DNA from 3 places in the Ralstonia pickettii genome. Region 3 is predicted to be linked to each of the others. Evidence: predicted binding sites of a transcription regulator. Region 3 holds the regulator's gene; each other region holds the start of a gene.
What was found. Region 3 encodes HrcA, which represses chaperone genes, less so after heat shock. Its sites were predicted from a motif close to TTAGCACTCNNNNNNNNNGAGTGCTAA; they were not measured.
Positions count from the first base shown of each region.

Region 1: rpoH (RNA polymerase sigma factor RpoH) is a predicted target of HrcA. The motif match lies at 895-921, and genes of this name have one in related genera.
Region 2: groES (co-chaperone GroES) is a predicted target of HrcA. The motif match lies at 772-798, and genes of this name have one in related genera.

Region 1 is NZ_CP104381.1:278,930-281,199, reverse strand. It holds gene N5B55_RS01310 (diguanylate cyclase domain-containing protein) at 1-766, shown strand, start outside; gene rpoH (RNA polymerase sigma factor RpoH) at 1,001-1,894, shown strand; gene N5B55_RS01300 (SCO family protein) at 1,962-2,270, opposite strand, start outside.
Region 2 is NZ_CP104381.1:588,564-590,833, forward strand. It holds gene N5B55_RS02760 (cytochrome-c peroxidase) at 1-586, opposite strand, end outside; gene groES (co-chaperone GroES) at 889-1,179, shown strand; gene groL (chaperonin GroEL) at 1,281-2,270, shown strand, end outside.
Region 3 is NZ_CP104381.1:2,581,733-2,584,002, forward strand. It holds gene tauA (taurine ABC transporter substrate-binding protein) at 1-251, opposite strand, end outside; gene hrcA (heat-inducible transcriptional repressor HrcA) at 377-1,435, opposite strand; gene N5B55_RS12555 (NAD kinase) at 1,547-2,270, shown strand, end outside.

The DNA.
Region 1 (2,270 bases), 1.2 Mb from region 3:
AGTCTGTGGCCAGACGCCGGAACGGGTCTTCACGCCGAGCACGTACGCGCTGCTCGCGCCGTATCTCGCGCGCGCGCAGCAAGGAGAATCGGTCCAATTCGAGATCACCGCGCCGTGGTACGAAAAACCGTCTGCCAGCGGTCTGCGCAGCCGCACACGCCACTTCCGAGGTCAGCTCGTCCCCGATGCCGGAGAAGCGCAGGACGGCCGCTGCGGCTTCTACGCATTCGTGCAGGACGTGACCGAAGCCAAGCGCAGCGAGATGGAGCTTTCCCGCATGGCGCGCTTTGATGCGCTGACGGGCCTGCCCAACCGTTATGAGCTGTACGAGCGGCTGCGCGCAGCGCTGGAGCGCCGTCAGCGGCTGCCTGCGCCGTTGGGGGTGCTGTACCTGGACGTCGACCACTTCAAGCACATCAACGACACCTACGGCCACGCCGCCGGCGATGCAGTGCTGGTGGAAGTCGCCCACCGCCTTCAACGCGCCGTGCGCCGCACCGACACCGTGGCCCGCCTCGCGGGTGACGAATTCATCATCCTGCTGGACCCCATCGACGCCCCGGATGATGCGCTGCACACGGCACAGAAAATCGTCGGTGCAATCCGCCCGCCCATCACCCTGCGGGGCGACACGATCCTGCACGTCACGACGAGCGTCGGTGTCGCGTGTCCCGCCCCCGAAGTACGTGAACCCGACACCGCTTTGCGGGAAGCGGATCGCGCACTTTACTGGGCCAAGTCGCGCGGTCGAAACACGGCGGCGTAGTCGAGAACCGATGCCGTCAGTGACGGTCTATGAATGAGCGCGCTGCTCATATTGCTGCGGCGCAAACATCACGCTATGAACTAAGCTTGCCGATTTACGGGAACTATCAAACAGGCAAAAATGTCCTATTAGCACTCTTCCGGTCGGAGTGCTAAGATGCCTTTCTAAACCTCCACTGGATTTCGACAGGAGTCCTGAGTGAACGCAGTCATCCCCGTGAATACCGTTTCCGCAATCGCCACCCAGCCGTCCGGCAACGCCGGCAATGGATGGGCGCTGGCGTTCCCCGGCAACCTGGGCAACATCGACGCTTATATCCAGAGCGTCAACCGTGTGCCAATGCTGTCGGCTGAAGAAGAACAACGCCTGGCCCGCGAATACCGCGACAACGACAATCTTGATGCCGCCCGCCGCTTGGTGCTCTCGCACCTTCGTCTGGTCGTATCGATTGCGCGCGGCTACCTGGGCTACGGCCTGCCGCATGCCGACCTGATCCAGGAAGGCAACATCGGCCTGATGAAAGCCGTCAAGCGCTTCGATCCCGATCAGGGCGTGCGTCTGGTTTCGTACGCGATGCACTGGATCAAGGCCGAGATGCACGAGTACATCTTGAAGAACTGGCGCATGGTGAAGGTGGCCACCACCAAGGCCCAACGCAAGCTGTTCTTCAACCTGCGCAGCCACAAGCAGGATGCGCAGGCGACCTTCACGTCGGACGAGATCGATGCGGTAGCGGCCGAACTCAACGTCAAGGGCACGGAAGTGCGCGAGATGGAAACGCGTCTCTCGGGCGGCGACATTGCGCTGGAAGGCCAGATGGACGACGGCGAAGAATCGTACGCCCCCATCGCCTACCTGGCCGATACGCACAACGAGCCGACCCGCGTGATCGAAGCGCGCAGCAACGACCGCATGCAAAGCGAGGGCATTGAAGCCGCCCTCGCCAAGCTGGATGACCGTAGCCGCCGCATCATCGAAGCCCGCTGGCTGAACGTGAACGATGATGGATCGGGTGGCTCGACGCTGCACGAGCTGGCAGACGAGTTTGGCGTCTCGGCCGAGCGCATCCGCCAGATCGAATCGGCCGCGATGAAGAAAATGAAGGGTGCGCTGCAGGCTTTCGCCTAAGTTGCCCGCCTCGCCATAAAAAAGCCCGCCAGGTTGGCGGGCTTTTTCTTTGGGCGGCAGCCGGAGATCAGTCGGCCAGCAGTTGCTTGATATCGTGTGCAATCGGCTCAGGCCCCTGGCCGTGCTTGATGAACAAGCGCAGGTTGCCCTTTGGATCAAACATGTAGCTGCCGGCGGTGTGGTCCATGGTGTAGGTGTCGGGCGAACTGCCCGGCACCTTGCTGTAAAACACCTTGAAGTCCGACGCGACCTTTTTCAGCTCAGCGTCGTTTGCCGGACGCAGGCCGATGAAGCGCGGATCGAATGCGGGCACGTACTTGGCCAGCAGGTCTTGCGTGTCGCGCTCCGGGTCGACGGTGACGAACAGCACCTGGAC
Region 2 (2,270 bases), 1.5 Mb from region 3:
TAGCGGTCGCACTGTCTTGGATGCCGGCCTTGGTGAACACCGCCGTGAACTGATCGAGGTACGGGCGCGTCAGCAGTGTCTTCAACACATCGTCTGCCGAGGCGTTTGCCATCTCGAATTCATTGGTGAACGGCTGCTGCGCCTGGTCCGCCAACGATGCCGAACGGCCATCGCGGAAGAATCCTCCGGAAGCCTTGCCAGTACTGTCGATCTTGAAGTTCGGCGTGAACGACGCGTAATTGAGCGACGGCGTGTTTCGCAGGCCGGGCAAATCGGACTTCGGCCCTCCGATCGAGACGGCCAAGTTGTTCGGATCGGTATAGCCGCGCGACGGGTCATGGCACGAAGCGCAGGATTGCTTGCCCGAGGCAGAGAGCGTCTGATCAAAAAAGATCTGTTTGCCGACCTGCGCCATCGGCGACAGCGTCGCGCTCGATGCCGACGCCGGCGACGACGTACTGCCGCCGCCATCTCCGCCACCACACGCGGCCAGCAATGTCGCCGCAAGCAACGAAGCCGCACGCCACGACCCCCGTGCCACATTGCTGGTACGAGAGGCCTCTCCTCCACTTTTCTTATCTTTCATTTCCCTGGCGCGGCAGGCTCTCAGGCCCGCTCAAACGATTCGATTAATGGTAATAGGAACAATTCGCGTTCGCATTCTAAGGGAATCGTCAGGGGAAATCACGCGCTTTGTGCGGGGTGGCTGTCGACACGCCATAAGCAAATCTCGACCCCCGTTCTTGAAATCGTCATACCCCGTCCCTATAATTAGCACTCGCCGGACAGGAGTGCTAACAATGCCTTCGGTCCCGATGCTTTCCCGATGCGCCGCGTCTTGCGGCGCGTTTTGTGAATAAACACTCACTTTGCATTGAGGAGTTGTGTATGAACCTGCGTCCTTTGCACGACCGCGTGATCGTGAAGCGCCTGGACAACGAAACCAAGACCGCTTCGGGCATCGTCATTCCTGACGCCGCCGCTGAAAAGCCGGATCAAGGCGAAGTGCTGGCCGTCGGCCCGGGCAAGAAAGACGACAAGGGCAATGCGATCGCGCTGGACGTGAAGGTCGGCGACCGCGTGCTGTTCGGCAAGTACGCCGGCCAGGGCGTCAAGGTGGATGGTCAGGAAGTCCTGGTCATGCGCGAAGAAGACATCATGGCCGTGGTGCAAAAGTAAGCACGCGCTCCGCCGCTTCGCTTACCCGTAACCCAATCCTCATTGCCGGCGCCCTTGACTGAGCGCGCGGGCAACATCCAAAGATCTCGGAGATTCTCAAGATGGCAGCTAAAGACGTAGTGTTCGGCGACGCCGCACGTGCCAAGATGGTCGAAGGCGTGAACATTCTCGCCAACGCAGTGAAGGTGACCCTGGGCCCGAAGGGCCGCAACGTGGTGCTGGAGCGCAGCTTCGGTGGCCCGACCGTGACCAAGGACGGTGTGTCCGTCGCCAAGGAAATCGAGCTGAAGGACAAGCTGCAGAACATGGGCGCGCAAATGGTCAAGGAAGTCGCTTCCAAGACCAGCGACAACGCCGGTGACGGCACCACCACCGCAACGGTGCTGGCCCAGTCGATCGTGCGCGAAGGCATGAAGTACGTTGCCGCCGGCATGAACCCGATGGACCTGAAGCGCGGCATCGACAAGGCTGTGACGGCCGCTGTCGAAGAGCTGAAGAAGATCAGCAAGCCGACGACCACCAGCAAGGAAATCGCTCAAGTTGGCGCCATCTCGGCCAACAGCGACGAATCCATCGGCCAGCGCATCGCTGAAGCCATGGACAAGGTCGGCAAGGAAGGCGTGATCACGGTGGAAGACGGCAAGTCGCTGGCCGACGAGCTGGACGTCGTGGAAGGCATGCAGTTCGACCGCGGCTACCTGTCGCCGTACTTCATCAACAACCCGGAAAAGCAAGTTGTTCAGCTGGACAACCCGTTCGTGCTGCTGTTCGACAAGAAGATCAGCAACATCCGCGACCTGCTGCCGGTGCTGGAGCAAGTGGCCAAGGCTGGCCGTCCGCTGCTGATCATCGCTGAAGACGTTGAAGGCGAAGCCCTGGCAACGCTGGTGGTGAACAACATCCGTGGCATCCTGAAGACCGCCGCCGTGAAGGCTCCGGGCTTCGGCGACCGCCGCAAGGCCATGCTGGAAGACATCGCCATCCTGACGGGCGGCCAGGTCATCGCTGAAGAAGTCGGCCTGACCCTGGAAAAGGCAACCCTGAACGACCTGGGCCAAGCCAAGCGCGTTGAAATCGGCAAGGAAAACACC
Region 3 (2,270 bases):
TGCACGGAACCCGAGGCGATGGCGCGCACCACGTCGGCACCGCTGGCGAGCTGGCGGTACGTCACCTTATAGCCGGTGGCACGCTCGACCTCGCCCGTGGCTTGGGCGTAGCGCCAGGGCAGCACCATGTCCTGATAAGCGATCACAACCTCGCGGTCGGCTGCCCGTGCAGGAGCAGCTCCAAACAAGGCGAGCGAAATGGCCGCAGACATCGCTGCAGCCAGCAAACGGGAGAAGGAAAAACCAGCCATGAAAGACTCCGGCAGAAAAGAATCGCGCACATGCGCCGGAGTCGATTGTGAGAGACGGCAGCGTGGCCTGTCGTCGAAGAAAATCGGCTGAGCTTATGCAGCTCGCAGACAGAACAACCGTTAGATCAATATTGGCTGAGTGTGCTGGACAGCAGCTTGGCCGTGATATCCACGATCGGGATCACGCGCTCATATGCCATGCGCATCGGCCCGATCACGCCGAGCGTGCCGACGATCTTGCCGTCCACCTCGTACGGTGCGGTGATGACGGCCATATCCTCGTGCGGGACGAGGCTGCTTTCGCCGCCAATGAAGATCTGCACGCCCTCGGCGCGGCTGGATACGTCGAGCAGTTGCAGCAGGCCGGTCTTCTGCTCGAACACGGCAAAGAGCCGGCGCAGCTTGTCCATGGACGAAGACAGGTCTTCCACCTCCAGCAGCTTGCGCTCACCCGAAATGACGACCGGATCCTCTTCTGACACGGCACTGCTGCCCGCCTCCACGGCCGCCTGCATCAGCGCCGTCATGTCGGCCTGCAGGGCAGAGAGTTCACCCCGCAGGCTTTCGCGCACCGCATCGAACGTCTGGCCGCCGTAATGCGCGTTGATGTAGTTGGCCGCTTCCACCAGCTGCGACGGAGTGTAGGGTGTATCGGTATGGATGATCCGGTTCTGCACGTCGCCTTCGGGCGTGACGACAATGAGCAGGATGCGCGACTCCGAGAGGCGCAGGAATTCGATCTGCCGGAATGCATGCGTGCGCCGCGGCGTCATCACGATGCCGGCAAACTGCGAGAGGTTGGACAAGGTTTGCGCAGCGGCCGCAATCACCCGCTGCGACGATTCCGACCCATGCGAGGCCAGCTGCGTACGCACCTGCTCGGCAATCGCGCCAACCATCTGTTGCGCCATGCGGTCTTGCGTGCTCAGCACGTCCAGCGGGCTGGCGGTCAGCATCGTATCGACAAAGAGCCGGTAGCCGCGCGGCGTCGGCACGCGGCCGGCCGAAGTATGCGGGCTGGCAATGAAGCCCATCTCTTCCAGGTCAGACATCACATTACGGATGGTGGCCGGCGACAGATCGAGCCCCGAATATTTCGACAAGGTGCGGGAGCCCACGGGCTGGCCCTCGGCGATATACCGTTCGATCAGGGTCTTGAGGAGGATGGTGGCGCGCTTGTCCATGATTCGTCAATTTTACGCAAAATCGGCGCCCGCCTGCGGGTGATGTCGGCGTTTCTCCACGAAACACGCGCTAACGTGGCGACGGTCATATCGATATGGTGTAATGCGCGCATGTCGACTTCCCCGTCCGCCGTGGCCCCGCAAGCTCCCGCCGCCTCGCCTGTCTCGCCTTTCAAGACCGTTGCGCTGGTCGGCCGGTATTCGGCCGCCAACATTGCCGGCCCGCTCATGGAGCTGGCATCGTGCATCGCCGGGCGCGGGCATGACATTGTGTTCGAGCGCGAAACGGCACTCAACATCGGCGTCCAGGACTACCCCGCCCTGCCGCCCGAAGAGATGGCGCGCCACGCTGATGTGGCCGTCGTGCTCGGCGGCGACGGCACGCTGCTCGGCATCGGGCGTCACCTGGCCGGCGCCAGCGTCCCCGTGATCGGCGTCAACCACGGGCGGCTCGGCTTCATGACCGACATCCCGTTCGACGACGTGCACACCGTGCTGCCCGACATGTTGGCGGGCCGCTATGAGGCCGAAACCCGGACGCTGCTGCAGGCCCAGGTCGTGCGCGACGACGAAGTCATCTTCTCGGCCCTCGCCTTCAACGACGTGGTGGTCAACCGCTCCGGCACCTCGGGGATGGTGGAACTGGCCGTGTCCGTCGACGGCTTCTTCATGTACAACCAGCGTTCGGACGGCTTGATCGTCTCGACGCCGACCGGCTCGACGGCGTATGCGCTGTCTGCTGGCGGGCCGATCCTGCATCCGGCGCTCTCGGGTCTGGTGCTGGTGCCCATCGCGCCGCACTCCCTGTCGAACCGGCCGATCGTCATTCCGCAAG